Regions from separate parts of the Dyella thiooxydans genome, predicted to be linked through region 1. Evidence: predicted binding sites of a transcription regulator. Region 1 holds the regulator's gene; each other region holds the start of a gene.

Evidence for each region. The regulator HrcA, encoded in region 1, represses chaperone genes, less so after heat shock. The targets are predictions, from matches to a motif close to TTNGCACTCNNNNNNNNNGAGTGCNAA.
Region 2: a site for HrcA is predicted at 6,554-6,580, ahead of rpoH (RNA polymerase sigma factor RpoH). Genes of this name have one in related genera too.
Region 3: a site for HrcA is predicted at 5,478-5,504, ahead of ATSB10_RS10655 (LD-carboxypeptidase). Genes of this name have one in related genera too.

Annotation. Positions count from the first base shown of each region.
Region 1 is NZ_CP014841.1:1,192,521-1,202,133, reverse strand. Features, by position in the region: gene ATSB10_RS05565 (MASE1 domain-containing sensor histidine kinase) at 1-399, opposite strand, end outside; gene ATSB10_RS05560 (response regulator transcription factor) at 463-1,101, shown strand; gene recN (DNA repair protein RecN) at 1,105-2,778, opposite strand; gene hrcA (heat-inducible transcriptional repressor HrcA) at 2,920-3,981, shown strand; gene grpE (nucleotide exchange factor GrpE) at 4,063-4,584, shown strand; gene dnaK (molecular chaperone DnaK) at 4,731-6,650, shown strand; gene dnaJ (molecular chaperone DnaJ) at 6,782-7,903, shown strand; gene dapB (4-hydroxy-tetrahydrodipicolinate reductase) at 7,956-8,768, shown strand; gene ATSB10_RS05525 (2OG-Fe(II) oxygenase) at 8,812-9,507, opposite strand.
Region 2 is NZ_CP014841.1:2,695,059-2,704,671, forward strand. Features, by position in the region: gene ATSB10_RS12290 (MATE family efflux transporter) at 1-625, opposite strand, end outside; gene ATSB10_RS12295 (DUF3667 domain-containing protein) at 737-1,948, shown strand; gene ATSB10_RS12300 (primosomal protein N') at 2,389-4,566, shown strand; gene tal (transaldolase) at 4,632-5,585, shown strand; gene rpoH (RNA polymerase sigma factor RpoH) at 5,663-6,526, opposite strand; gene ung (uracil-DNA glycosylase) at 6,684-7,430, opposite strand; gene ATSB10_RS12320 (response regulator) at 7,427-8,272, opposite strand; gene ftsX (permease-like cell division protein FtsX) at 8,421-9,401, opposite strand; gene ftsE (cell division ATP-binding protein FtsE) at 9,398-9,613, opposite strand, start outside.
Region 3 is NZ_CP014841.1:2,316,125-2,325,737, forward strand. Features, by position in the region: gene ATSB10_RS10620 (YggT family protein) at 1-442, shown strand, start outside; gene ATSB10_RS10625 (potassium channel beta subunit family protein) at 463-1,431, opposite strand; gene ATSB10_RS10630 (phosphatidylglycerophosphatase A family protein) at 1,482-2,006, opposite strand; gene thiL (thiamine-phosphate kinase) at 2,003-2,995, opposite strand; gene ATSB10_RS10640 (GNAT family N-acetyltransferase) at 2,995-3,564, opposite strand; gene nusB (transcription antitermination factor NusB) at 3,564-4,010, opposite strand; gene ribH (6,7-dimethyl-8-ribityllumazine synthase) at 4,010-4,471, opposite strand; gene ATSB10_RS10655 (LD-carboxypeptidase) at 4,556-5,467, opposite strand; gene ribBA (bifunctional 3,4-dihydroxy-2-butanone-4-phosphate synthase/GTP cyclohydrolase II) at 5,637-6,728, opposite strand; gene ATSB10_RS10665 (riboflavin synthase) at 6,879-7,520, opposite strand; FMN riboswitch at 7,598-7,746, opposite strand; gene ATSB10_RS10670 (LysR family transcriptional regulator) at 7,841-8,737, opposite strand; gene ATSB10_RS10675 (zinc-dependent alcohol dehydrogenase family protein) at 8,842-9,613, shown strand, end outside.

The DNA of each region.
Region 1 (9,613 bases):
CGCGGCATCCACCGCGGTGGTCGCTGTGACCACGAGCACCGCAGACAGCAGCAGGCGGGTCACGTCTTCCGGCACCCGCAGGCTCGGATGGAGGTTGGCCTTGCGCAGCAGCCACAGGCCGGTGGCCACGATCAGGGGGTCCGGTACGTCTCCGATAAGGAAGCCCAGCAAGCCCATCACCTCGTCGCGATGAACGTCCAGGAAAACGCTGGCCCCCAGCTCCATGCCGAGCAACCACGGCCACTGGCGCGTCGGCGTCAGCAGCAGGGCGCCGAAGCGCAGGCCGAAGGGGAGCATCCAGTAGGGCTGTTCGGTCGGCCACAACAGCAGCCAGGCCGCCAGGTAGCACACGCCGAGGAACGGGCCGGAGGCCAGGAGCCGGGTCGTAAGGGTCCGCATCGGGGCATGTTACATGTGCGATGCTTGGTGCGGTCGAGAGGGTGCGGCAGGGTGGAGAGGGGCATGTACAGCATTGTTCTGGTGGACGACCACGCCATCGTGCGTGAGGGGTTCAAGCGACTGATCGAGATGGAGCCCGACCTGGAGGTCGTGGCCGAGTGCCGCTGCGCCGATGACGCGGTGGATGCCATCAACCGGACTTCGCCCGACCTCGTGGCGCTCGACCTGTCGTTGCCCGACGGCAGCGGGCTGCCGCTGATCGAACACCTGCTCAGCGTGTCTCCCGGCAGCCGGATCGTGGTGCTCAGCATGCACGATGGCGAGCCTTACGTTTCGGAAGCTCTGCGTCGTGGTGCGAGCGGTTTCGTGACCAAGGGGGTTGCTCCGGAAGAGCTCGTTGCCGGACTCCGGGCGGTCATGGATGGGGAGTGCTACCTGAGCTCGGACCTGCGCCAGCGACGGGCTGAGCGGCCGAGCGAGGCACTCGACCCGATCCAGCGTCTGACCGCCCGCGAGCGGGAAGTCTTTCTGCTGCTGGCAGCCGGTCGCGCGCCCAAGCAGGTGGCGGCCGAACTGGGTATCGGCCAGAAGACGGTCTACATCCATCGGGCCAGTCTGATGGGCAAGCTCGGTGCCGGCTCGGAGCTGGATCTCTACCGGATGGCCAGCGAACGAGGCCTGCTTGACGGTCCGGCAACCTGAGCCTCAGTCGGCCTGCGCCCGCTCCAGCATCTGCTTGGCGTGAGCGCGGGTCGCGGCGGTGATCTCCAGGCCGCCAAGCATCCGCGCCAGCTCGGCCTGGCGACCGGCCCCATCCAGCGTCTTGATCAGGGTGGCGGTGGTCTCGCCGTCGCTGCGCTTGCTCACTTGGAGATGGGCGTGGCCCTGCGCCGCTACCTGCGGCAGGTGGGTCACGCACAGAACCTGGCGCAGGGTGCCGAGCGAGCGCAGTTTCTGGCCGACCACTTCGGCCACGGCGCCACCGATGCCCGTGTCCACCTCGTCGAACACCATCGTGCCGACGGTGTCCTTGCCCAGCGTGGCCACCTCGATCGCCAGGCTGATGCGCGCCAGTTCGCCGCCGGAAGCCACCTTGCGTAGCGGCCGGGGCGGTTGTCCGGGGTTGGCGCTGACCAGCAACTCGCAGCGTTCGCGGCCCTGTGGGTCGGGATCCGCGCCACCGGCCGGCTCCAGTTCGATCGCCAGCGTGCCGCCGGCCATGCCGAGCTCGCCCATCAGCACACCGACCTCCGCCGCCAGGCGGGTGGCCGCGTCGCGGCGGGAGGCGCCGAGGACGTCGGCGGCTTTCGCGTATTTCTGCTGCAGTTTGTCGCGGCGAGCTTCGAGCGCGTCCAGTGCTTCGCCCGCACCCTCCAGTTCCATCAGCTCGGCACGCAGGGCGACGAGCTTGTCGTGGAGGTCGGTCGCGGGTAGACGGTGCCGACGGCCCAGTTCGTGCAGCCGGGCCAGGTGGGTGTCGACCTGGGTGAAGCGCTCGGGGTCGAGATCGACGTCCTGCGCGTAGCGCCCCAGGTCGTCGGCGGCCTCGCCGAGCTGGATCGTGGCATTTTCGACCAGTTCCAGCAGTGGCTGCAGCCGGTCGTCGATCGCCGCCAGCCGGGCCAGCTCGGCCTGCGTGCGGCCCAGCACGCGACACAGCGCGAACTCGCTGTCGCCGTCGATCATGTCGACCACCCCGGCCGCGCCCTCGGCCAGCCGGCCGGCATTGGACAGACGCTTGTGCGACGCCTCCAGCTCGGCCAGTTCCTCCGGCGGCAGCGCCCACTGCTCCAGTTCGGCGACTTCGTGGCGAAGCAGCTCGAGCTGGCGGTCGCGGTCATCGCCGCCGCTGAGCTTGCGGATGCGGGTGCCGACCTCACGCCATTCGGCGGCCAGCGAGCGAACCTCGCCAAGGGTAGCCTCGTTCCCGGCGTAAGCGTCCAGGAGGGCGAGCTGGTGCCCCCGAGAGAGTAGCGCCTGGTGCTCGTGCTGGCCGTGGATCTCCACCAGCAGCGCGGCCAGCTCACCGAGCTGGCTGGCATTGGCGGGGCGGCCGTTGATCCATGCGCGCGAACTGCCCTCGGTGCGGATTACCCGGCGCAGCTGGCAATGCCCTTCGTCATCCAGTTCCTCGCGCTCCAGCCAGGCCCGAGCCTCCGGAAGTCCGGTCAGGTCGAACTCCGCGGCCAGCTCCGCACGGTCCGCGCCGGCGCGCACCATGCCGCTGTCGGCGCGGGCACCGGCCAACAGCATCAGGGCATCGACCATCAGCGATTTGCCGGCGCCGGTTTCGCCGCTGACCACGGTAAGCCCCGGGCCGAAGACGATCTCGGCTTCTTCAACGACGGCGAAGTGTCGGACGTAGAGCGAAGTGAGCATGGAAAACGGTTCGATGGAAGAGACTGGATTGTAGGGATGGCAGGCGACACGGGCGAGGCCCCCCGCCGCCGGACACGCTCCGGCTTGCAAAGCCGCTCGCCACACCTTATTTGTTCCCCGTCTCAAGGATTGCCACAGCGCATGCGACAGCACCATGGCCACGAACTCGACGCCCGCGCCCGCAGCTTGCTGCGGTCGTTGATCGCGCAGTATCTGTCCGACGGCGAGCCGGTCGGCTCGCGCACGCTGTCGCGCTCGTCCGGCCTGGACGTCAGTCCGGCGACCATCCGCAACATCATGGCGGACCTGGAGGAAGCCGGTCTGGTCGCCTCGCCGCACACCTCGGCCGGGCGCATTCCCACGCCGCGCGGTTTGCGTCTGTTCGTCGACAGCCTGATCGAGCTCCAGCCACTGCATCGGGACGACATGGCGCGGCTCAGGCGCGAGCTACCGCCGCAACCGGCCACCACGCGGGATTTGCTGGGCAACGTGTCTTCGCTGCTCTCGGCGATGACCCATTTCGCCGGCGTGGTCACCGTGCCCAAGCAAGGGGACTTCCCGCTGCGCCACATCGATTTCGTGGCACTACCTGACGCCCAGGTGCTGGTCGTACTGGTGTTCGCCGACAACCAGGTGCAGAACCGCATCGTCCGCCTGGCCAAGCCGCTGGACAATCGCGAGCTGGAGCAGGCGGCCAACTACCTCAACGCTCATTTCGCCGGGCTGCGGCTGGACGACATCAGGGCCCACCTGCTGCGCGAGATCCGCGAGGCCGGCAGCGAGCTCAACCGGCTGCTGGCCAGTTCGGTCGAGCTCGCTGCCGCTTCGTTCGCCCCCGCAGGCGAGGGCGAGGACGTGCTGGTAAGTGGCCAGACCAATCTGATGAACTATGCCGAGCTTGCCGACCTGGACCGTTTGCGCGAGCTGTTCGAGGCGTTCCAGAAGAAGAACGAGCTGCTGCAGCTCATGGAAATGTGCGCCCGGGCGCCGGGCGTGCGCTTGTTCATCGGCGAGGAATCGGGCTTCACCGCACTGGATGGGTGCAGTGTCGTCACCGCCACCTACGGTGCCCACGGTCGGGTGATGGGGGCGGTGGGGGTGATCGGGCCGACGCGCATGGCCTACGAGCGGGTGATCCCGGTGGTGCAGGCGACCGCCGGGCTGCTGAGCGACGCCTTGAATCGGGCCGCGCCGACCTCATAAACGCCCCGGGAGGCGGGGTTCCCCGCATGTTTCGAGGGTCGGCAAGCCTTGCCGGCCCGGGTTTTCTGCTGGAGTGGGATTATGCAAAACAACGATCCGCAGGCGCCGGAGCAGGGCCGGGAAACGGCTGACCAGGCCGACGATCTGGCGGCGCTGCAGGCACGCATCGTCGAGCTGGAGGCCAGCAACGCCGAGCTTCGCGAGAGCGTGCTTCGCGAGCGGGCGGACCTGGAGAACCAGCGCCGCCGCCTGCAGCGTGACCTGGAGCAGGCGCGTCGCTTCGCCAACGAAAAGCTGCTCAACGACCTGCTGCCGGTCTACGACAGCCTGGAACGCGGCCTGGCCGTGGAGGGGGGCGACGTGGCGGCGATCCGCGAAGGGATCAGCCTGACACTGAAGGCCTTGCTCAAGGTGGCTGAAGCCAACGGCATGGCGCAGGTCGACCCGGTCGGGCAGCCGCTGGATCCGGAGCGCCATCACGCGGTCAGCATGGTCGCCGCGCCGGACAAGGCTCCGGGCACGGTGGTGAGCGTGCTGCAGAAGGGCTACGTGTTGAACGACCGCCTGCTGCGGCCGGCGCTGGTCGCCGTCGCGCAGGATTGAGCCATCGCCTGACGCTGGCCGATTGACCTGCGTCAAGCCAGACACCTATCGGGCGGCCCGATCGGCATTGAATCGCCAGGTCCGGGCCCCATTCTGAAAACCAGTTCGCGGCCGCGGGGGTCGCAAGAAAATTTCGGAGCAGACACATGGGCAAGATCATCGGCATCGACCTGGGCACGACCAACTCGTGCGTGGCCGTCATGGACGGCACCTCGGTCAAGGTCATCGAGAATTCGGAAGGCGATCGCACCACGCCATCCATCGTCGCCTTCAACAAGGATGGCGAAGTGCTGGTCGGTGCCTCGGCCAAGCGCCAGAGCGTGACCAACCCGAAGAACACCTTCTACGCGGTGAAGCGCCTGATCGGCCGCAAGTTCACCGATGCCGAGGTGCAGAAGGACCTGGACATCGTCCCCTACGGCATCGTGGCGCACGACAACGGTGACGCCTGGGTGCAGACCTCCGACGGCAAGAAGATGGCGCCGCAGGAGATCTCCGCCAAGGTGCTGATGAAGATGAAGAAGACCGCCGAGGACTATCTCGGCGAGACCATCACCGAGGCGGTGATCACGGTCCCGGCCTACTTCAACGACAGTCAGCGCCAGGCGACCAAGGACGCCGGCAAGATCGCCGGCCTCGACGTCAAGCGCATCATCAACGAGCCGACCGCGGCCGCGCTGGCCTACGGCCTGGACAAGAAGGGCGGCGACCGCAAGATCGCGGTGTACGACCTGGGCGGCGGCACCTTCGACGTGTCGATCATCGAGATCGCCGAAGTCGACGGCGAGAAGCAGTTCGAGGTGCTGGCCACCAACGGCGACACCTTCCTCGGTGGCGAAGACTTCGACATGCGCGTCATCGACTATCTGGTCGAGGAATTCCAGAAGGACCAGGGCATCGACCTGCGCAAGGATCCGCTGGCCCTGCAACGCCTGAAGGATGCGGCCGAGCGCGCCAAGATCGAGCTGTCCTCCAGCCACCAGACCGAGGTCAACCTGCCGTACGTGACGGCCGATGCCTCCGGTCCGAAGCACCTGAACATCAAGCTGACCCGCGCCAAGCTGGAAGCGCTGGTCGAGGACCTGGTCAAGCGCACCATCGAGCCGTGCCGCACCGCGCTCAACGACGCCGGTCTGCGCGTGTCCGACATCAACGAGGTGATCCTCGTCGGTGGCCAGACCCGCATGCCCAAGGTGCAGGAGTCGGTGAAGGACTTCTTCGGCAAGGAGCCGCGCAAGGACGTCAACCCGGACGAGGCCGTTGCCGTCGGCGCGGCGATCCAGGGCGGCGTGCTGGGCGGTTCGGTCAAGGACGTGCTGCTGCTGGACGTGACCCCGCTGTCGCTGGGCATCGAGACCATGGGCGGCGTGATGACCAAGTTGATCGAGAAGAACACCACGGTGCCGACCAAGGCCTCGCAGGTGTTCTCAACCGCCGACGACAACCAGACAGCGGTCACCGTGCACGTGCTGCAGGGCGAGCGCGAGCGCGCCAGCGCGAACAAGTCGCTGGGCAAGTTCGACCTGCAGGGCATCGAGCCGGCGCCGCGCGGCATGCCGCAGATCGAGGTGACCTTCGACATCGACGCCAACGGCATCCTGCACGTGTCGGCCAAGGACAAGAAGACCGGCAAGGAGCAGCGCATCGAGATCAAGGCCGGCTCGGGCCTGTCCGAGGAAGAGATCGCGCGCATGGTTGCCGACGCCGAGGCGAACAAGGAAGAGGACAAGAAGTTCCACGAGCTCGTCGCCGCCCGCAACAAGGCCGACCAGCTGGTGCATGCCACGCGCAGTGCGCTGAAGGAGCATGGCGGCAAGGTGCCGGCCGAGCAGCTGTCGACCATCGAGGGTGCGCTGTCCGATCTGGAGAAGGTCAAGGACGGTGACGACAAGGCGGCGATCGAGGCGAAGGTCGAGAAGCTCGAGCAGGTCGCCCAGGCGCTGTATGCCGCCGCCCAGTCGGGCGGCGACGCGGGTGCCCAGTCGGCGCCGGGCGGCGGCTCGGCGCAGCCGGACGACGTGGTCGACGCCGAGTTCACCGAGGTCAAGGACGGCGACAACAAGTAAGCGACGTCCGTCGACGACATCGACGGAAAACCAGCCCGCGCCGCGCCGAAAGCCGGCGCGGGCTGTTTGCTTGGAAGGGCGCCGGCAGCCTGCCCGGCGTTGGGGAAGTGATCGAGTTTCGGGTGTGATGAATGAGCAAGCGTGACTACTACGAAGTGCTGGGCGTGGAGCGCAGCGTCACCGAGGTGGAGCTGAAGAAGTCCTTCCGCCGCCTGGCCATGAAGTACCACCCGGACCGCAATCCCGACGATCCCGGGGCGCAGGAGAAGTTCAAGGAGGCCAAGGAGGCCTACGAGGTACTGGCCGACGCGCAGAAGCGCGCGATGTACGACCAGCACGGTCACGCGGCGTTCGAAGGCGGCATGGGCGGCCGTGGTGGTGGCGCCGGCTTCGGCGACATGGGCGACATCTTCGGCGATATCTTTGGCGACATCTTCGGCGGTGGCCGTGGGCGTGCCCGCCGCGGCGCCGACCTGCGCTACATCATGGAGCTGGATCTCGAGGAGGCGGTGTTCGGCATCGAGCGCACCATCGAGATTCCCACCCAGGTGAACTGCCACCACTGCAATGGTTCGGGCTCGGCCGACGGCAAGACGGTCACCTGCAAGACCTGTCACGGCCATGGTCGCGTACGCATGCAGAACGGCATCTTCTCGATCCAGCAGGCATGCCCGCACTGCGGCGGCAGCGGCCAGGCGATCGAAAAGCCCTGCCGGCACTGCCATGGTGAGGGGCGGCTGGAAGAGACCCGCAAGCTGTCCGTGCGCATTCCGGCTGGCGTGGATACCGGCGACCGAATCCGCCTGGCCGGGCAGGGCGAGGCGGGGCCGGCCGGTGCCGAATCCGGCGACCTCTACGTGGAAGTGCGCGTACGCGAGCACGCGATCTTCCAGCGCGACGGCAACGATCTTCACTGCGAGGTGCCGATCCGCTTCTCCCAGGCCGCGCTCGGTGCGGAACTGGCCGTACCCACGCTGGAGGGCGAGGTGCCGGTCACCATCCCGCCGGAGACGCAGACCGGCCAGCAGTTCCGCCTGCGCGGCCGCGGCGTGAAGTCGGTACGCAGCGGCCGGCACGGCGATCTGATCTGCCGGGTGGTGGTCGAGACCCCGGTGCGGTTGACCAAGGAGCAGCGTGAACTGCTTGAGCAATTGGAGGCCAGCTTCGCCGCGGGCGATGCCGGAAAGCACATGCCGCGTGCCAAGACCTGGGTCGACGGGGTCAAGCAGTTCTGGTCGCGGGTTACCTCCTGAGCTGCCGGTCGTGCCCGGTCGGGCATGATGGATATCCTGAGGGTTTCGTCTGATGGAGCGGATCATGGGTGAGGTTGTTCGTGTCGCGGTCAATGGGGCCACCGGACGCATGGGGCGCGTGCTCGTCGACCTGCTGCGACGGGATCGCCGGTTCGACCTCGTTGCGGCAATCACGGCAGCTGACGCCCAGGAAATGGGCGCGCCGGTTGCGCCCGGCAGCCAGCTTCGCTTCACGCATGATTGGGCCAGCGTGTCCACTCCCGACGTGGTGATCGATTTCAGCGGCCCCGAGGGTCTGCAGGCGGCCCTCCAATACTGTCTGGACAGCGGTGCGGCATTGGTGGTCGGCACGACCGGCGTGGGTGATGCACTCGAGGCGGGACTGGCGAAAGCGGCCGGGCGCCTGGCGCTGCTGCGCTCGGCGAATTTCAGTCTCGGCGTGGCGGTGCTCTCGCGACTGCTGCGGCAGGCTGCTGCCGCGCTTGCCGAGTGGGACCTGGAGATCCTCGAGGCCCACCACAACCGCAAGGAGGATGCTCCCTCCGGCACTGCTCTGCTGTTGGGCGAGGCCGCTGCTGCCGGGCGGGGCGTCGCGCTCGGCGAACGGGCCGTGTTTTCGCGAGAAGGTCGTACGGGACCCCGCGAGCCGGGCGAGATCGGCTTTGCCGTGATTCGCGGTGGCGACATCGTCGGCGAGCACACCGCCATGCTGATCGGGCAGGGCGAGCGATTGGAGCTTGCGCACCGCGCCACCGACCGTGGCATCTTCGCGCGAGGGGCGATCGAGGCCGCACACTGGCTCGCCGGGAAGCCACCGGGCAGCTACGACCTGGATGCGATGCTCGCCGAGCGAAGCGGCGGCTGACGCCGCGTTCGCGCACCCGATGCGCGAACCGCTCCGACCGGGGTCAGTCGCGGTGCGCGGCGTCGCGGGCGCGGCCGGCGCCAAAGCGGGTGTCCAGTCGGCCGAAGATCTTCTTGAACGAGCGCGAGAACTTGCCGCGCTTGGTCTTGCGCATCTTTTCCTCTTCGCTGGTAAGCCATGCGATCTGGATGACGCGACGCTCCCCCTCGTACGGCAGGTGCCCATGGAAGGAGTTGTCGCAGCGCTTGAATACGGCGAACTCGCCGTACAGCGGCTTCAGTTCCGGCACGACCACGTCGTCGATATTGTCGATGCGATGCAGGAAGCGCAGGCAGCCGTCGCTGGTGTCCGGCCACTTCGGGTTGAGGTAGAGCAGGGCGGTGGCGATCTTGGAGCGGCTGTCGGTGTGGATGGTGCCATGGCGCTTGTTGAGCGAGCGGCAGATCGTCACCAGCGTCGGATAGTCGCCCAGGTTCTCGATGCCCAGCCGACGACCCACGGCGCTGGCGAACGAGGGGGCAGTCAGGTGCTCGACCAGGGTGTTGATGGTCGGTCCGCAGTCCGCGGGGTCGTAGGGAAAGAATCCTGCGCTGGTGTATTTCGGGAAATCGCGATCGAGGTCGCTGCGGGCTTCGTCGGGAAGCTGGCCGTGGGCAACCATGAACGGGAACGGCTCGAGCTTCACCTCCGTATCGGGACGGTCCAGGCGGGCAGGATCGAGCAGCACGACGGCATTCATCGGGTGATGGCTTCCACGAGGGGCGGACGCGCAAGTGTAGCGCTCCGCGAGGCGTCTTCACTTGCCCTGCCTGGCTCTCCGTTCACCTGAAGTCGTGGACAGGAAA
Region 2 (9,613 bases), 1.5 Mb from region 1:
GCCAGAGCGCCAGCGCCGTGGCCATGCCGCAACCACGCGCGCCCTGTGGCGGAAGACCCAGCCTGCCGAACATGAACACGTAGCCCAGCGGCACCAGCAGCACCAGTCCAGCCATGCTGAAGAACATCGACGGCCGGGTCAGCGACAGGCCCTCGGACAGACCGCGCAGCGCGAAGTAGCAGGTCAGCGCCGGCGCACCCCAGCTGATCGCGTGCAGGAAAGCATCCACGTCGACGCGCAGGTCCGGGGTGACGCCGATCCAGGCAAACAGGGGGCTGGCATGCCTCACCGCGAACCACAGCACCACCCCGGTCAGCAGCGCCAGCCACAGCGCCTGGCGGAACAGTGCGCCGACCTCGTGGCGACGCCCGGCGCCGTCGAGCTGGGCCACCGAGGGCGGCACGGCCATCATCAGCCCGATTCCGGTGACGATGGCCAGCGACCACACGTTGGCGCCCACCGCCACCGCACCGAGGACGTGGGTGCTGTAGTGACCGGAAAGCACCGCATCGATCACGTTGGAACCGATCGCCGCCAGCTGGGCGGCGATCAGCGGCAGGGCAAGGCGTACGGTGGCGCCGACTTCGTGCGCGATGCGCGCGCGGTCGGGACGGAAAGCGGTCATGGCGGGTTCGTTCGGATCGGCCGCGCATTTTAGCGGACCGGGCCTCACCGCAGGGCTGCCTCGGCCGCGTCCTTGTGACACCATCCCCTGCTTCCAGGGGAGGAGCCATCGATGGACCAGCTCGACCACGCCACCGTCGTGCACTGCGCCAACTGCGGCACCGTGATGGAGGGTGAGTTCTGCCATCACTGCGGGCAATCGGTCCATAGCGTGCTCAAGCCGGTGCACCACATGCTGGAAGACGGCCTGGACATGTTCCTGCATGTCGACGGCCGCATCCTGCATACCCTGCCACCACTGGTCACCCGGCCGGGCTTCCTCACGCTGGAATACTTCGCCGGACGCCGCCAGCGCTACGTGGCGCCGTTCCGCCTGATGTTCGTGCTGTGCCTGCTGTGCTTCTTCGCCTTCCACCTGATGGCGGACCGGCTGCTCGACCACGCGGGCAACCCGGCGGTCGCCGGCAAGCTGGTCCACCAGGACACGCCGAATCCGTTCGCCACCGACACCACCGCGGCGGACGTGCGCCGGCACCTGGACCGCCAACTGGCCAGCCTGCACACCGCCCAGGCCAGCGCAGGAGGCATCCCGGGCGTGGACCAGGGATTGGGGGTGGCCGAGCGCAGGTTGCGCGAATCGGCCGACAAGCGACTGGTCGAGCTGAAGGACGCCCCCGCTGCCGTCGGCGCGGCCGCGGCCAGCAGCGCCGGGGCGGCACAGGTGGCGAACGACAACAAGCGCTCCACCGACCCCGACGAGGCGGAGTGGGACCGGGTCGAACCGGTGCACATCGCCTGGTTGCCGGAATTCGCCAACGCGCGCCTGACCGAATTCACGCGGCACCTCAAGCTCAACTTCAAGACGGCGCTCCACGGCCGCGACGCCAGCGAGCGGCAGGAGGCGCGCGAGCGGATGGTCGCCGGCTTCTTCAGCGTGCTGCCGCAGAGCATGCTGGTGATGATTCCGCTGTTCGCGCTGCTGCTGAAGGTGTTCTACCTGTTCCGGCGCAGGCTCTACATGGAACACGTGATCGTCGCCCTGCACAGCCACGCCTTCCTGTTCGTGGCGCTCCTGCTGGTCCTGATGGTCGGCATGCTGTCGACCTGGCTGCGCCCCGTGGCCCCGTGGATGACTTATCCACTCGGCGTCGTGCGGTTCGCGCTCATCGTCTGGATGTTCGCCTACCTGCTGGTGATGCAGAAGCGCATCTACCGGCAGGGCTGGGCGATGACGCTGGTGAAGTACTGGTTCGTGGGCTGGTGCTACTTCTGGCTGCTGCTCACGGTGCTCGGCGTCGCCCTGGTGCTGGGCGCCGGGCATTGAGGCGACGGTGCACCGCCATCCGTGACGCTCATCACATCCCGCCGTATGACGCGGGCGGCGGCGGCGGGGTTTTGCACAGCGTCATCGGAGTGTCAACCCACGCGACGGTTTCATGGCATCGGTGTGAAGCACAGTTGAATGGGCAACACAAGCAATTGAAAAACATCATGTTTTTCTGATGGCCAAATCTTGCGCAGTGTGTCGTGAAGTCCGCCGTGACGGGCCTCAGGCGCCCCCTTCCCCGCTCCATCCACAAAGTTATCCACAGCAGCTGTGGATAAGCGGAAAAATGTACGGAGAGGGGGCACTTATCCCGCCTTCCTAGAGTCGGGCGAAACAATCGCCGGCAACGAACGGACCCATGATCGCTTCCGCCGGCGATGCGGCCTGAGCGGGGTCCGGCCCCCGGGCCGGCTACACTGGCGCACCCCGAGGTAGCCATGTCCACCGCCGTCCGCGTCGCCCTGCCCGTCCCGCTCCCGACCCTTTTCGACTATCTGCCACCGGCCGACGGCCGGGTCATGGCTGGCCAGCGCGTGCTGGTGCCGTTCGGGCGGGGGCGCCAGGTGGGTATCGTGGTCGACGCGGCCGTGACATCGGAACGGGATGACTCCCGGCTAAAGCCGGTGCTGCAAGTGCTGGATGACGAGCCGCTGCTGGACGGCGAGCTGCTGCGCACGCTGGCCTGGGCCGCCGATTACTGGCTGGGTGCACCGGGGGAAGCGTTCGCCCAGGCGTTGCCACTGGCGCTGCGCGAGCCGCGGCCGCTGCCGGAGATCGCCGAGGAATACTGGCAGCTCACGCCGGCCGGGCAACAGGAGCACGCCGCCGGCCGCCGGCGAGGCGGCAGCAGGGACCTGCTAGGCCTGCTGATCAAAGGGCCGCGCCACGCGGACGAGCTGACCGCCTCGCTGCCTGCGTGGCGGACCGCGGCACGTCGGCTGGCCGCCGCCCACCTGGTCGAGCGCTGCCCCCCGCCAGCTGCACCACCCCGACGACAACCGCCAACATCCCTGCCGCTGAGCGCGGAGCAGCGCGATGCGGTGACTGCCGTCGGTGAGGCCTTCGGACGTTTCCAGCCGTTCCTCCTCGATGGCGTCACCGGCAGCGGCAAGACCGAGGTGTACCTGGCATTGATCGAACAGGCACTCGCCGAAGGCCGGCAGAGCCTGCTGCTGGTGCCGGAGATCGGCCTGGCGCCGCAGACCCTGCGCCGGCTGCGCGAGCGCCTGGGCGTGCCGGTCGAGGTGCTGCACTCGAACCTGGCCGAGGGCGATCGGGCGCGGGCGTGGCTGCGCGCGCGCAGCGGCGAGGCCAAGGTGGTGCTGGGCACCCGTTCGGCGGTGTTCGCTCCGCTGCCGCGCGCCGGCCTGATCCTGGTCGACGAGGAACATGACGCCTCCTACAAGCAGCAGGAAGGCTTCCGTTACCATGCGCGTGACCTGGCATTGGTCCGTGCCCGAGAGCTAGGCGTGCCGATCGTGCTGGGCAGCGCCACGCCCTCGCTGGAGACGCTGGCCAACGCCGCCAGCGGGCGCTTCCGGACGCTGCGTCTTCGTACCCGACCTGGCGCCGCGCGGCCCACGCCGCAGGTGCAGATCGTCGACGTGCGCGCGCAGTATCTGGACCATGGGCTGTCGCCCGCGTTGCTCGCTGCGGTGAGCGAGACGGTGGCACGGGGCGAGCAAGTGCTGGTATTCCGCAATCGTCGCGGCTATGCACCGGTCCTCCTCTGTCACGCCTGTGGCTGGCACGCCGACTGCCCGCGCTGCGAACGCCCGATGACACTGCATGCCGGGCAACGGCAGTTGCGATGTCACCATTGCGACCGGCACGCGCCAGTGCCGTCGCACTGCCCCGCCTGTGGCGCCGGTGCGCTCTGGCCTCAGGGCCACGGCACCGAGCGACTGGAGGAGGCGCTCGGCGCGCTGTTCCCCGAGGTGCCGGTCAGGCGCATCGACCGGGAGACCACCCGCCGCCGCGATGCCTTCGAGCATCTGCTGGACGAGCTGCGGCAGGACGGCCCGGCGATCCTGGTCGGTACGCAGATGCTGGCCAAGGGGCACGACCTTCCCCGGCTGACGCTGGTCGCCATCGTCAGCATCGACGAAGGGTTGCACAGCGTGGATTTCCGGGCCGGCGAACGGCTCGCCCAACTGCTCGTGCAGGTCGCCGGGCGGGCGGGGCGGGCCGATCGCACCGGTCGCGTGCTGCTGCAGACCCATCATCCCGAGCATCCGTTGCTGCGCACCCTGCTCGCCTCGGGCTACGGAACGGCGGCGGAAACCCTGCTGGCCGAGCGCGAGGCGGTGCAACTGCCTCCTTGCAGCCATCAGATCCTGCTCCGCGCCGACGCGCACCATCGCGCCGACGTGGACACCTTCCTGGCCGCTGCGGCCGCGGCGCTGCCGAACGATCCGGAAGTCCAACTGGCCGGGCCGATGCCGGCGCCGATGCCGTTGCGTGCTGGCCGGCATCGCGGCCAATTGCTGCTGGAATCCTCCAGTCGTGCCCGGCTGCATTCGGTCGCACGGCCGTGGCGGCTCCAGCTCGGCGCCCTGCCGTCATCGCGGCGGGTACGCTGGTCGCTGGACGTCGACCCCATCGACCTCTACTGAACCTTGCCCTCACGGCAGAACGACCAGCGGGCCTTATAATTTCAGGTCCACCTGAAGGAGGCCCCATGGCATCGCAGCTCGAACAACTTCGCCAGTACACCACCGTGGTTGCCGACACCGGTGACATCGAGGCCATCGCCCGCTACAAGCCGGTCGACGCCACGACCAATCCCTCGCTGCTGCTCAAGGCCGCCAGCATCCTGGCCTACGCTTCCCTGCTCGACGAAGCCGTGGCGTTCGCCAAGGGGCGCGGAAACGACCGCGAGCAGCAGATTGCCGATGCCGGCGACCACCTCGCCGTCGCGGTAGGGCGCAAGATCCTGGATCTGGTGCCGGGCCGCGTTTCCACCGAGGTGGACGCACGCCTGTCCTTCGATACCGACGCAACCATCGCCAAGGCCGAGCGGCTGATCGGCCTGTACGAAGATGCCGGGGTGAAGCGCGACCGGATCCTGATCAAGGTCGCATCCACCTGGGCCGGCATCCGCGCCGCCGAGCAACTGGAGCGCCGCGGCATCCAGTGCAACCTGACCCTGCTGTTCTCGTTCGAACAGGCGGTGGCCTGCGCCGAGGCCGGGGTGTTCCTGATCTCGCCGTTCGTCGGCCGTATCTACGACTGGTACGTCGCCAACACCGACGCGAACGACTTCGAGCCGCACGAAGACCCCGGCGTGAAGTCGGTGCGGCGCATCTACGACTGGTACAAGCGCCACGGTTTCGAGACGGTGGTGATGGGCGCCAGCTTCCGCAACACCGGGCAGATCCGCGCGCTGGCCGGCTGCGACCGGCTCACCATCAGCCCGGAGCTGCTGGAGAAGCTCGACTCCTGCCACGATCCCCTGCCGCGCGCACTCGAGGACGACGGGCAAAAGGCAACGCCGCCCGATCCCCTCAGCGAACCGGCTTTCCGTTGGGGCCACAACGAGGACCCCATGGCCACGGACAAGCTGGCTGACGGCATCCGCAAGTTCGCCGCCGATCAGCTCAAGCTGGAAAAGCTGCTTACCGCCAAGCTCTGAAGACGCGCCCCGGGCGTCCAACGAAAAACGGCCCCGAGGGGCCGTTTTTCTTTCCATCGTGGCTGAGCCGAAACCGGTCAGGCTGCGGCGGCGAACAGCCCACGCATCTTCTTCATCGCATTTGCCTCGACCTGGCGGATGCGCTCGGCCGATACACCGTACTCGTCAGCCAGATCCTGCAGCGTGGCCTTTTCATCATTCAGCCAGCGGCGCTGGATGATGTCGCGCGAACGGTCGTCCAGCTTCTCCAGTGCCGCGGAGAGCGTCTCGAGTTCGTTGTCGGACTGGTCTGCATCGGAGACCGTGTCGTAGGGATCGGCACCGTCGTCGACCAGGAACGCAGCCGGCGCCGGCTTGGCGTCCTCGTCGGCATCGACCGGGGCCTCGAAGCCCACGTCGCGACCGGACAGGCGCGACTCCATTTCGCGCACCGTGGCCTCGGGCACGCCGAGATCCTTCGCCACCGTCCGCACTTCCTCGGCGTTCATCCAGCCCAGGCGCTTCTTGCTCTTGCGCAGGTTGAAGAACAGTTTGCGCTGCGCCTTGGTGGTGGCGACCTTCACGATGCGCCAGTTCTTCAGGATGAATTCGTGCATCTCGGCACGGATCCAGTGCACGGCGAAGCTGACCAGGCGCACGCCCTGGTCCGGATCGAAACGCTTCACCGCCTTCATCAGGCCGATGTTGCCTTCCTGGATCAGATCACCCAGCTGCAGGCCGTAGCCACTGTAGCCGCGGGCCACGTGCACGACGAAACGCAGGTGCGACATCACCAGCTTGCGGGCGGACGACAGGTCGTTTTCCTCGAGGTAGCGACGCGAAAGCGCCTGCTCCTCTTCCTGGCTGAGCACCGGGATGCGGTGCACCGCCGAGATGTAGGCATCCAGGCTGCCGACGACGCTGGGAACCGGGATGTTGGCGGTGACCAAAGCTTGGGACATGGACGGAACCTCCTGATGAGGGGCAGCTTAGCACTCGCATCATTGGAGTGCTAAAGCCACCGCAAAGTTCCGGCGCGGCGAACCGATCACCGCGTCGACTTAATGTACCAAATAGTACAGAAAATTGAGCGCGTTGTCCAGCGGCCGTGTGAACCCCTCATTCTGCACGGTGCGCGTTCGCCGCCCGTGAAGCCGGGCTCGCCGCCTCCAGCTGCGCCCTCGGCGGCAGCGACCAGTCGATCGGAGCCAGGCCGTGCTCGTCCAGCCAGGCGTTGGCGGCGGAAAAGTGCCCGCAGCCGATGAATCCGCGATGCGCGGACAGCGGGGAGGGGTGTACCGCGGTCAGCACGCGATGGCGCCGGGTATCGATCAGCCGCCCCTTGCGCTGGGCGTAGCTGCCCCAGAGCATGAACACCAGCCCGTCGCGCTCCCGGTTGAGGGCATCGATCGCGGCGTCGGTGAAACCTTCCCAACCCTTGCCCTGATGCGAACCGGCCACGCCGCGCTCGACCGTAAGGACCGCATTGAGCAGCAGCACCCCGCGATCGGCCCACGGGGTCAGGCAGCCATGATCCGGCCGCGGCAGCCCGAGGTCGCGACCGATCTCCTTGAAGATGTTGTCCAGCGACGGCGGGATCCGCACTCCGGGACGCACCGAGAAGCACAGGCCGTGGGCCTGCCCGGGGCCGTGATACGGATCCTGGCCAAGGATCACCACCCGCACCGTGTCGAACGGGGTGTGGTCAAACGCCGCGAAGATCTCCGGCCCCGGGGGATAGATCACCTTCCCGGCGCGCTTTTCCTCCCTCAGGAACGCCGCCAGCGCCTGCATCTCGGGCCGCTCCAGATAGTCGCCGATACGGGCTTTCCAACCCGGCTCCAGGCGCACGCGGTCACCGCTCATGTCGAAGGATCGTTCAGCGAGCGCATGTGCTGGGCTACGCGCAGCTGGAACAGCAGTTTCGTGATCAGCAGGCTTTCCTCGACCGGCTTCTCGACCAGATCGTTGGCGCCCGCCTTGAGCAGGGCGGCCTGGTTGGCGGGATTCTCGTCACCGGTCATCACCAGCACGGGCAGGCGCCCCTTGCCGTAGCCGAACTCGGTGCGGATGTGCTCGAGCAGATCGCCGCCCGTGAGCTTGCCCTTGAGACTGACATCGGTAAGCACGACGTCCGCCCCGACCCAGCCCAATTCCCGGTCGGCCTCGAGCAGCGCGATTGCATCCTCCACGCTGACCACGTGGCGCACGGTCAGCCCGCAGCGCTCCATCATGCGGCGGGTCGCCAGGGCCACGACACGGCTGTCTTCCACGTAAAGCACGGTACCCGTGGCCGAGGCCTCCGGACTGACATAGCCGCGGATGAAGGCTCCCAGGGCGGGAAAACCCAGCGACTTGTCGAAATAGTCGGTCACGTGTTCACCGAGCGCCCGGCGATGCAACCGGTCGTCGACATCGCCGGAAACCACCACGATCGGAACGTAGGCCTGCGGTGCCGACTCGCGCACGTAGCGCGCCAGTTCCAGGCCATCCATGTCGGGCAGGCGCAGGGCGACGGTGATGAAATCGAAGGCGCCGGACTGCAGTTCGCGCTGGGCTTCCTCACCCGTGGCACATCCGACCACTTCGGCGGCCGGCAGCTCGGCGGCCAGAACCCGGGTGATCAGCTGGCGAACCACTTTGGAGCCGTCGACGACGAGCACGCGAGGCGCCTCGCCGATGCTGCGGCTGCTGATGCTGGTATTCATGCGGACACTCCGCGCCACCGGGTCGTCGTCCACAGCTTCCCACTCACGATCTTTTCCGCCCCCGTCGCCGTTGTCGCAGCCACCGATCCTGCCTCATCGACGATCCGGCCGGCTGCGACCGCCATCACCGCAGTGCGACGCCCGACCATCAGGCGACCCTCCGCAGCTGCCAGGCGCTGACCAACCGCGCGCCGACCCAGCCGAGCAGCGCTGCGGCGACCGGCGTGGCCAGCAGCAGCCACAGCGGAAGTCCGCCGATCGAGAGCTTGCCGGCATAGGCCGCGCTCAATCGCTCGACGGGCGCCACCAGCGAGAGCTCGATGGCCACTGCCACCAGCGATGCGACGACGCCGCCGAACAAGCCATACCAGATCCCCGCATACAGGTAAGGCCGCCGCACGAACGGCCGGCTGGCGCCAACCAGCATCAGCACGCCGATTTCATCGACGCGCCCGGCGATATCCACACGCACCGTATTGCCCACCACCAGCACGGCCGCCAGCGAGAGCAGCAGGGCGAGCACGGCGACGATGCGGTTGCCCAACCCCAGCAGGGCATCCAGCCTCTGACGCCAGCTTCCGCTGTCCTGCACCATGTCGACACCGCGCTGTTCGCGCAGGGCGGTGACCAGATCCTGCACCGCGCCGGCGTCCAGCGCGTCCTTGGGCATGACCTCGAGGACGTAAGGCAGTGGGTTGTCGTCCAGCGCATGCAGTGCGCCGCTGAAGCCCTGCATCGCGGCCAGTTCGTCCATCCCCTGCTGCGGGGTCTTGACCACCACCCCGGCGACATCCGCCCGTTCGCCGATATCCTTGGCCAGCAGTTGCGCAACCGACTCGCCCTGCCCGGGCTTGAGGAACACGCTGACCGCCTGCCGTTGCCCCATCGCATCGCCCATCCGCTGCACGTTGCCGAGCAGGAGATAGAAGGCCAGTGGCAGAGCCAGCGCCAGGCCGATCACGGTGACTGTCATCAGGGTGCCGAAAGGACGACCGAGCAATCGGCGCAGGCTCGCCGAAGCGCTCCAGCGATGGTGCTCGGCCCAGCCTCCGACGCGGCGGGCTTCGCTGCGTCGGCTGCGCGCATCGCGTACGGCGGCCTCGGCCGCGACGTCGGGACGACCGCTCACAGCACCTCCTGCGCAGGCACGTCAGCCACCAGACGACCGTGGTCGAGCACGACTACCCGCTTTTTCATCCGCTTGATCAGCGGCAGGTCATGGCTGGCCACCAGCACGGTCGTGCCGACCTGCTGGAATTCGGCGAACAGCCCCATGATCTCCACTGCCAGTTGCGGATCGAGGTTACCGGTCGGCTCGTCGGCAATCAGCAGCGCAGGGCG
Region 3 (9,613 bases), 1.1 Mb from region 1:
CAAGGCGACCAACCCGGTGCTGGCGCCGGTCCGCCGGGTGATCCCGAACTGGCGACGGATCAACCTCGCCGCCATGCTGCTGGCGTGGCTGGTGATGGTGCTGGAACGCGCGGCCCTGTTCGCCCTGATGGGTGTGGCGCCGCACATCGCCGGCCTGCTGCTGCTGGGCGCCGCCGACCTGATCGACTTCGTGCTGCTGTTCTACCTGGTGCTGATCTTCGGCTGGTCGCTGCTGAGCATGCTGCAGGTCGATCCGTACCAGCCGCTGATGCGCTTGGCCGCGGCCATCGTGGAGCCGCTGCTGCGGCCGCTGCGCGGCAAGCTCACCGCCGGCACGCTCGATTTCTCGCCGATGGTGGTGATGCTGGTGCTGATCGTGGCCCGGATCCTTTTAGCCCGGCCGCTGATCGATCTCGGCACGGCGCTGGCACTGGGCGGCTGACGCCCCCCCCCGGAAGGCGCTCAGGCCACCGCCGCCTCGATCCGCCGGCGGGTCTCCTCATCGAGGCCAGGCAGCAGATCCAGCGCGTCGAGGTTGTGCGTCAGCTGCTCCGGCTTGCTAGCACCCAGCAGCACGGTGGAGACGTGCGGGTTGGCCAGGCACCAGGCCAGCGCCAGCTGGGCCATCGACACGCCCAGCTCCTGCGCGATCGGCTCGATCCGCTGCGCCCGCGCCACCCGGCCGCGTCCCTTGTCCAGCAGTTCGTCGCGCAGCCACTCGTAGCCCGGCTGGTTCAACCGGGCGTCGTCGGGCACGCCGTCGCGATACTTGCCGGTGAGCAGGCCCGAGGCCAGCGGCGACCAGATGGTGGTACCCATGCCGTACTTCTCGTACAGCGACGCGTATTCCTGCTCGACCCGCTCGCGATGCAGCAGGTTGTACTGCGGCTGCTCGACCACCGGCTCGGCCATGTGCTGCGCCCGCGCGATGCGATGGGCCTGTTCGATCGCCTCGGCCGGCCACTCGCTGGTACCCCAGTACAGCACCTTGCCCTGGCGCACCAGCAGGTCCATCGCCGCCACGGTCTCGTCGATCGGCGTCTCCGGGTCCGGACGGTGGCAGAAGTACAGGTCCAGGTAGTCCACCTTCAGCCGCGCCAGTGCCTGATGACAGGCCTCGATCACGTGCTTGCGCGACAGGCCGCGCTGGGTCGGCTTCGGATCCGTCGTCGCGCCGAAGTACACCTTGCTCGACACGCAGTAGCTGTCGCGTGGGAAGCGCAGGTCGGCCAGCACGTCGCCCATCAGCTCCTCGGCGTCACCGGCATTGTAGGTTTCGGCGTTGTCGAAGAAATTCACGCCGCGGTCGTGGGCCAGCGCCAGCAGCTCGCGCGCCTGCGAGCGGCCGACCTGGCGACCGAAGGTGACCCAGGCGCCAAACGAGAATGCGGACAGTTTCAGGCCGGTGCAGCCCATGCGGCGGTATTGCATGACGTGTCTCCGTTGCGGCGATCAGGCCACCAAGGATGCCACCGGCGGCGTCAACGCCACGGCAGCGGGATGCCGGCCGTGCGCACCAGCAGCCACAGCGCCGCGGCGGCGAACAGGCCGGCGACCACATCGTCCACCATCACGCCGAGGCCACCCTTGAGCCGGCGATCGAGCCAGCCGATCGGCCACGGCTTGGCCACGTCGAACAGGCGGAACAGGGCGAAGCCGGCCAGCACCAGCCACCACGGTGCCAGCAGCGCCGGCGCGAGCGTGATCCACTGGCCGACGAACTCATCGATCACCAGCGCGCGGTGGTCGTCCACGCCCAGCTTGCGGCCGGCCACGTTGCAGGCCCAGATGCCCACCACGAACACGACGACGACCACCCAGGCGTAGACGGAAAGCGGCCACTGCCGCATCCACAGCCACGGCAGGATCGCCAGCAACGAGCCGGCCGTGCCTTGCGCCTTCGGCACCAGGCCGGAGCCGAAGCCGCAGGCGATCCAGCCGGCGGGTGAGGCGATGAGCTCGCGGCGCTGCGCCGGCGTGAGGGTCTTGCGATCCAGGGCGATCATGGGCGGGCGGTCTCGTCCGGAAAATGGTCCCAGCCGGTACGGGTGGGCATCAGCCACTGGCCATCGATCCCGCGCACGCGCACGCCGGTACCTTCGACGATGCGACCGATGCGGGTGGCACCGCAGCCGAGCCGGGCCAGGTCGGCCTGCACCTCACCGGCCCGCGCCGGTGGCACGGCAAAGCACAGTTCGTAGTCGTCCCCGCCGGACAAGGCGAAATCGCAGGCTTCAGCCGCATCGCAACAGCCCAGCAAGGCGGAGGACAGCGGCAGCAGGGCCGCGTCGACCTCGGCACCCACGCCGCTGGCCGTGCAGACGTGAGCCAGGTCGGCAAGCAGGCCATCGGACACATCGATGCAGGCACTGGCCCGACCACGCAGGGCGAGGCCGGCGGCGACCCGTGGCTCGGGGCGATTCAGCCTGGCCCGCAACCCGGCGCGGCGCTTCTCCTCGTCGGAATCCGCAGCCGAAGCCAGCCGTTGCAGGCCAGCGGCCGCATCACCCAGCGTACCGGTGACGAACACCAGGTCGCCCGCGCGCGCGCCGTCGCGTCGCAACGCCTGCCCCGGCGGCACGAAGCCGTGCACCGCCACCGACAACGCGAACGGCCCACGCGTGGTATCGCCCCCGACCAGCGCCACGCGATGCATGCGTGCGAGCTGCGAGAAGCCCTCGGCGAGCCCGTCGACCAGGTCCTGCTGCGCGTCGGCGGGCTGGGCCGGCAGGGTCAGGGCGAGCAGCGCCCAGGCCGGTGTGGCGCCCATCGCGGCCAGATCGGAGAGGTTGACCGCCAGCGCCTTCCAGCCGATATCAGCCGGCGCCGTGCCGCGCGGGAAATGCACCCCTTCGACCAGGGTGTCGATCGCCACCGCCAGCTCCTGTCCGGCCGGCACGGCCAGCAGCGCGGCGTCATCGCCGATCCCCAGCCGCACGTCGTCGCGCGCCTGCGCGGTCAGCGCCTGCAGGCGGTCGATCAGGCGGAATTCCATCAGCGCGCGCCCGGGGCCGGCACGTCGCGCGCGAACACGCCGATCGGCGCGTCGTTGAACATGGTGTCGTACCAGTGCCGGAAGCCGCCCTTTTCCGCCACGCGGATCGAGGCGGGGTTGTCCGGCGAAATGATGCAGACGTCACGATGCGGACCGAAGTGCGCATCGCCCCACGCGGTGACCGCCGCCAGCGCCTCGCTGGCATAACCGCGACCGTGGAAGGCCGGTGCCATCACCCAGCCGAGTTCGGGCATGCCGTCCAGCGCCGGCTCGATGTCGCGCTGGAAGTCGGCGTAGCCGAGGTCCCCGATGAACCATCCGGTCGCCTTGTCCTCGATCGCCCAGTAGCCGTAGCCGAGCATCGGCCACATGCCGCCGTAACGCAGCAGGCGGAACCAGACGTCCTGCCGGGTCGCCGGCTTGCCGCCGATGCAGCGGTAGACGGCCGGATCGGACCAGATCGCGTGGAGCGCCTCCAGATCGTCGATCCGGTGCTGGCGCAGTCGCAGGCGCGGCGTCTCGAGCAGCGGCGCCGACGGAGCCGAGCCGAGCACGAGCACGCCACGCATCAGCCGCGCTTCTCCACCGCGCGCAGCTGCGCGGCCAGCTTGTCCAGCACGCCGTTGACGTAGCTGTGGCCGTGATCGGCGCCGAAACGCTTGGTGACCTCGATCGCCTCGTTGATCACCACGCGGTACGGCACGTCCGGGCGATGCGCCAGCTCGTAGGCGGCCAGGCGCAGCGCAGCGCGCTCGATCGGATCGACCTGCGCCACCTCGCGGTCCAGGTGCGGGCGCAGGCTGGCGTCGAGCTGCTCGACGTTGGCCTCCACGCCGTGCAGCAGATCCTCGAAGTACTCGAGGTCGGCCACCTCCATGTCCTGCTCGTGACGGAACTGCTCGATCACCGCGTTCATGTGGCTGCCCGAGATCTGCCAGGCGTACAGCGCCTGCAGGGCACGCCGGCGCGCACGCGAGCGCGCGCTGGCGTCGATGCCCGAACCCTGCGCGGCCATCACAGCTGCCCGTACAGGTTGACCATCTCCAGCGCGGCCAGCGCCGCGTCGGCGCCCTTGTTGCCCGCCTTGGTGCCGGAGCGCTCGATGGCCTGCTCGATGGAGTCGGTGGTCAGCACGCCGAAGGCGACCGGCACGCCGGTATCCATGCCCGCCTTGGCCAGGCCCTTGGCGCATTCGCCGGCGACGTAGTCGAAGTGCGGGGTGGCCCCACGGATCACCGCGCCCAGCGCGATCACCGCGGCGTACTTGCCGGAGGCGGCGGCCTTCTGCGCAGCGAACGGGATTTCCCAGGCGCCGGGCACGCGGATCAGCTCGATGTTGTCGTCCTTCACGCAATGGCGCACCAGCGCGTCGCGCGCGCCGGCCACCAGCGGCTCCACCACGAAGCCGTTGAAGCGGCCCGCGACGATGGCGAAGCGGCCCTTGGGCGTGGCGAAGTTGCCTTCGATGGTTTTCATGCAGTCGTCCTCGGTGGGCGCGCGGCCCGGGGCAGACCGCGCATTTTACGGGTTTGCAGCGCCCCCCGCTCGCAGCGGGGTGGCTCAGCCGTGATGGGGATAGCCGGTAAAGCCCAGCCGGGCGGCCGGGCCGTCAACCCGCAGGCGTGCCGGCGCACCGAACGGCAGGGTCAGCTGGCCGGTGCCGTGGCCGTGCGGCAGGCCGTCGATCACCGGAATGCCGGCCACGGCACGCAGCTGGTCGAACGCGGCGTCCAGGGTGTAGCCGTTGTCGCGCGGACCCGGCCGGCAATCGCTGAAGCGCCCCAGCAGCAGCGCCCGCTGGCGGCCGAGCACGCCGGACAGGTACAGCTGGTAGAGCAGCCGCTCGATCCGGAACGGCGGCTCGCCGACGTCCTCGATGAACAGGATGCCGTCGTCGATCCGCGGGAAATACGGCGTGCCGAGCAGGCTGCACAGCACGGCCAGGTTGCCGCCCCACAGCGTGCCCTCGACCTCCATCAGAGCATCGCCCGTGCAGGCCCAGGTCACCTCGGCCGACGGCGCGGACAGCACGCGGCGAAACTGCGCCAGGGTGGCGGCGTCCTCCCGTTCGGCGCCCAGGTCGGCCAGCAGCGGGCCGGAAAACGTGGCCAGCCCGCAGCGCGCATGCAGCGCCAGCTGGATTGCGGTGAAGTCGCTGTGCCCGACCATCGCCAGCGCGCTGCCGCCCAGCCGCTCGCGCAGTGCGTCGTAATGGAGGTGCTCAAGCAGTCGCGCCGCGCCGTAGCCGCCACGGGTGACCAGGGCGATGTCCGGCAAGGTGTCCGCATCGGCCAGCGCGTTGAGGTCCGCCACGCGCTCGGCATCGCTGCCGGCGAAGCGCAGCATCGCCCGCCCCAGCACCGCCTCGTTCTCCACCGCGTAGCCGGCCGCGCGCAGGCGCGCCACGCCGCGGGTCATCGCGGCGGGGTCGGCGGCGTAGCCGGAGGGGGCGATCAGGCGGATGCGGGGCATGGCTTTGAGGCTAGGAGTGAGGGAAGAGGAGTGAGAAGTGAGAGTGGAGCATGGGCATGCGGAGTGTCAGGGAGAGGGCCGGCAGCGGTCCACCGTGTGGTGTCGGACGACGTCGCGAGTCTGCCTTCTCTCACTCCTCACTCCTCACTCCTCTCCACTCACTTCTCGCTCACACGTACTCGACCACTTCCAGCCCGAAGCCGCCCAGGCCGACCAGCTTGCGCGGCGTGCCGATCACCCTCAGCCGGTGCACGCCAAGGTCCGCCATGATCTGCGCGCCCAGCCCGAGCTGTCGCCACTGGTTGTGCTGCGCGTCCTCGGCGCTGATCGTGGCCGGCTGGCCCTTGAGTCGCGCCAGCAGCGCCTCTGGGGTGTCCTCGCCGGACAGCACCAGCAGCACGCCGCGACCCTCGTCACCGATCCGGCGCAGCGCGGCGGTGACCGTGAGGCCGAGGTCGTCGCGGGTCAGATGCAGCACGTCGGACAAGGTGTTGCGTACGTGCACGCGCGAGAGCACCGGGGCACCGTCGTCCACCGTGCCCTTGACCAGGGCGAAGTGCAGGCCGCGGCGGATCGCGTCGCGGTAGGCGATCAGCCGGAACGCGCCGAACTCGGTGTCGACGTCCTCCTCGTGCACGCGCTCGACGGTCTTCTCGGTTTCCAGCCGGTAGCGGATCAGGTCGGCGATGGTGCCGATCTTCAGGCCGTGCTTCTGCGCGAAGACCTCCAGCTCGGGGCGACGCGCCATCGAGCCGTCCTCGTGCAGGATCTCGATCAGCACCGAGGCCGGCTCCAGCCCGGCCAGCGCGGCCAGGTCGCAGCCCGCCTCGGTGTGGCCGGCGCGGGTGAGCACGCCGCCCGGCTGGGCGGTGAGAGGGAACACGTGGCCGGGCTGGGACAGGTCCTGCGGCTTCGCGTCGGACTTCACCGCCACCTGGATGGTGCGCGCGCGGTCATGCGCCGAGATGCCGGTGGTGACGCCCTCGGCCGCCTCGATCGAGACGGTGAAGTTGGTGTGGTAAGGCGAGGTGTTGTCGCTGACCATCGGCTTGAGGCCGAGCTGGCGCGTGCGCTGCTCGGTGAGCGTGAGGCACAGCAGGCCGCGCGCCTCGCGCACCATGAAGTTGACGTCCTCCGGCCGCACCATCTGCGCGGCCATGACGATGTCGCCCTCGTTCTCGCGGTCCTCGTCGTCGAGGATCACGACCATGCGGCCGGCGCGGATGTCTTCGAGGATCTCGGGGATGGTGTTGAAGCTCATGGGGCGGAACCTTGGAAATGGGGATTGAGCGGGGGCGAGGAGCGAGTAGTGAGGAGTGAGAAGTGAGGAGTGAGAGAGGGCAAAGCCGGAGCGCACCCATGCTTTCTCTCACTTCTCACTCCTCTCCACTCACTCCTCGCTCCTCGGCCCTCAGGCAAAACCGTGCTGCTTGAGGAAGTTGACGTCGATGCCGGACGCCTGGGAGCCACCGATCAGCCGCTCGACGTAGCGCGCGATCACGTCCACCTCGATGTTCACCGCGTCGCCGACCCGGCGCGCGTGGAAAGCCGTGTGCTCGACCGTATGCGGGATCAGGTTCACGCCGAAGCGCGCCCCGCTCACCTCGTTCACGGTCAGGCTGGTGCCGTCGATGCACACCGAGCCCTTGGCGGCGATGTAGCGCGCCAGCGCCTGCGGCACCTCGAAGGTCCAGCGCTGCGAGCGGCCGTCCGGGGTGATCGAGACGACCTTGCCGACGCCATCGACGTGACCGGAGACCAGGTGGCCGCCGAGCCGGTCGGCCAGCCGCAGCGCCTTCTCCAGGTTCACCGGATCGCCGGCCTTGTGCCGACCGAGCGTGGTCAGCGACAACGTCTCGTTGGAGACGTCCGCGCTGAAGCCGCGCGCTTCCAGCGTCACCGCGGTGAGGCACACGCCGGAGACGGCGATCGAGTCGCCCAGCTGCACGTCGGCGAGGTCGAGGTCGGCGGTATCCACGTGCAGTCGCACGTCGCCGCCACGGGGCTCCAGCCGCACGATGCGGCCCACGCTCTGGATGATTCCGGTAAACACGAAACGTTCTCCTCAAGCACAAGCGAGAACGCCCCAAGGCATGAGGCAGGCGCGTCGCCCACAGGAGGCGCCGCACTGGCCGTCTTCTTTCATCCGGACTGTGACCGTCGGCTCCGGACTTGGACCGGATCTGCTGACCTCGCGACGGGCGTCGCGAGCGCTCGCGGGCTCGTGCCCGAAGGCACCTACCGCCGGTGGGGAGTTTCGCCCCGCCCTGAAGACGTCGCTGAATTGTCTTGCCGGCGAACCGGCCCGCGGATTCTAGCACCAAGCCCCGCAGCGCCCCGCCCGGCGGCGTCAGTCGTGGCGAACAGCGCGTCTCAGCAACCGCCCAGCTCGCGGGCCAGGAAATCGATGAGGGTCCGCACCGCCGGCACGCGATCGGCGCCGGGCAGCCAGACCAGATGGATCGGCGATTGGCTCAGCTGCCAGTCCGGAAGCACTTCGACCAGATCGCCCGAGACGATCAGCGGATCGCCCATGTAGTCGCCCTGGACGCCGATGCCCACGCCGGCCAGCACGGCATCGCGGATCGCCTTGGAGTCGTTGCTCTGCATGACGGGATCGATCCGCACCGAGCGCCGCTGGCGCTGCCGGGTGAACTGCCACAGCGTGCCGGTACGCAGGCCGCTGAAGGCCAGGCAGCGGTGGTCCTTCAGGTCGGCGGGATCGCGCAGCGGCGGCGCATGCTCGAGGTAGGCCGGCGTCGCGCACAGGTAGCGGCGCATCGTGCCGACGCGGCGGGCGACCAGTTGCGAATCGACCAGCCGACCGGCCCGCACCGCGAGATCGACCCGGGACGCGACCAGGTCGGCATAGGCGTCGTCGTAGGTCGCATCGATGCGCACCGCAGGATGAGCCACCATGAAGCGCGCGAGCAGCGCCGCGATGCGCTGGATGCCGTAGTTGCGCGGCAGGTGGATGCGCAGCCTCCCCTGCAGCCCTCCCTGCTGCGGCTGCAGTTCCTCCGCCAGCTCGCCGAGCACGGCGTCCAGCCGATCGCAGTGCACCAGCAGCTGCTCGCCGCGCGCCGTCAGCGCCACGCGCCGCGTGGTGCGCAGGAACAGCCGGGCGCCCACCGCTGCCTCGAGCGAGGCGATCCGCCGGCTGAGCACCGAGGGCGTGCATCCCACCTCGCGCGCCGCCTTCGAGAAGTTGAGCAACCGGGCCGACGCGGCAAAGGCGCGTAGCTCGCGCACGCGGGTCGGTGTCAGCACGAATGATTCATTCATTTTTCGAACAAATGAAGTGCATGGATGGCGGATTATCACCCAGCGCCTGCCAGCCCACCATGCCGCCTCCCCTCCTCAGGAGCAACGCCATGCGTGCCTATCGACTGAACGCCTTCGGGCTGGACCACCTGCAACGCACCGAGCTGCCGGAGCCACAGCCAGGCCCCGGCCAGGTGCTGGTGAAGATGCAGGCCGCCGCACTCAACTACCGCGACCTGCTCGTGGCCCGCGGCGAGCTCTACCGCGGGGTGGAACTGCCGCTGGTGCCTGTGTCCGACGGCGCGGGCACGGTGGTGGCGGTCGGCGAGAACGTGCAGCGTTTCCGGCCCGGCGACCGCGTCACCACGCTGTACAAGGCGCGCTGGCTGGCCGGCGCGATCCGCCCGGAATGGGTCGGCGCCGAACCCGGCGGCCCCGACGACGGCGTGATGCGTGACCTGGCCTGCTTCGACGCCTACGCTCTCGCCCGCGCACCGCGGAATCTCGACCACCGCCAGGCCGCCACGCTGCCGATCGCCGCACTGACCGCCTGGCAGGCACTGGACCTGGCACAGCTGACCAGCGGGCAATCGGTGCTGATCCTCGGCACCGGTGGCGTGTCGCTGTTCGCCCTGCAGCTGGCCCGCCTGCGCGGCGCGCGGACGATCGTGCTGTCGTCCAGCGACGAGAAGCTGGAACGCGCGCAGGGACTGGGCGCCGACATCGTGATCAACTACCGCCGGCACCCGCAGTGGAGTCCGCTGGTTCGCGAAGCGACCGGCGGCTTGGGCGTGGATGCCGTGATCGAGACCGTCGGCGCGGCGACCCTGGCGCAGTCGATCGACGCCGCCGCCATGCACGGCTTCATCGGCGTGGTCGGCT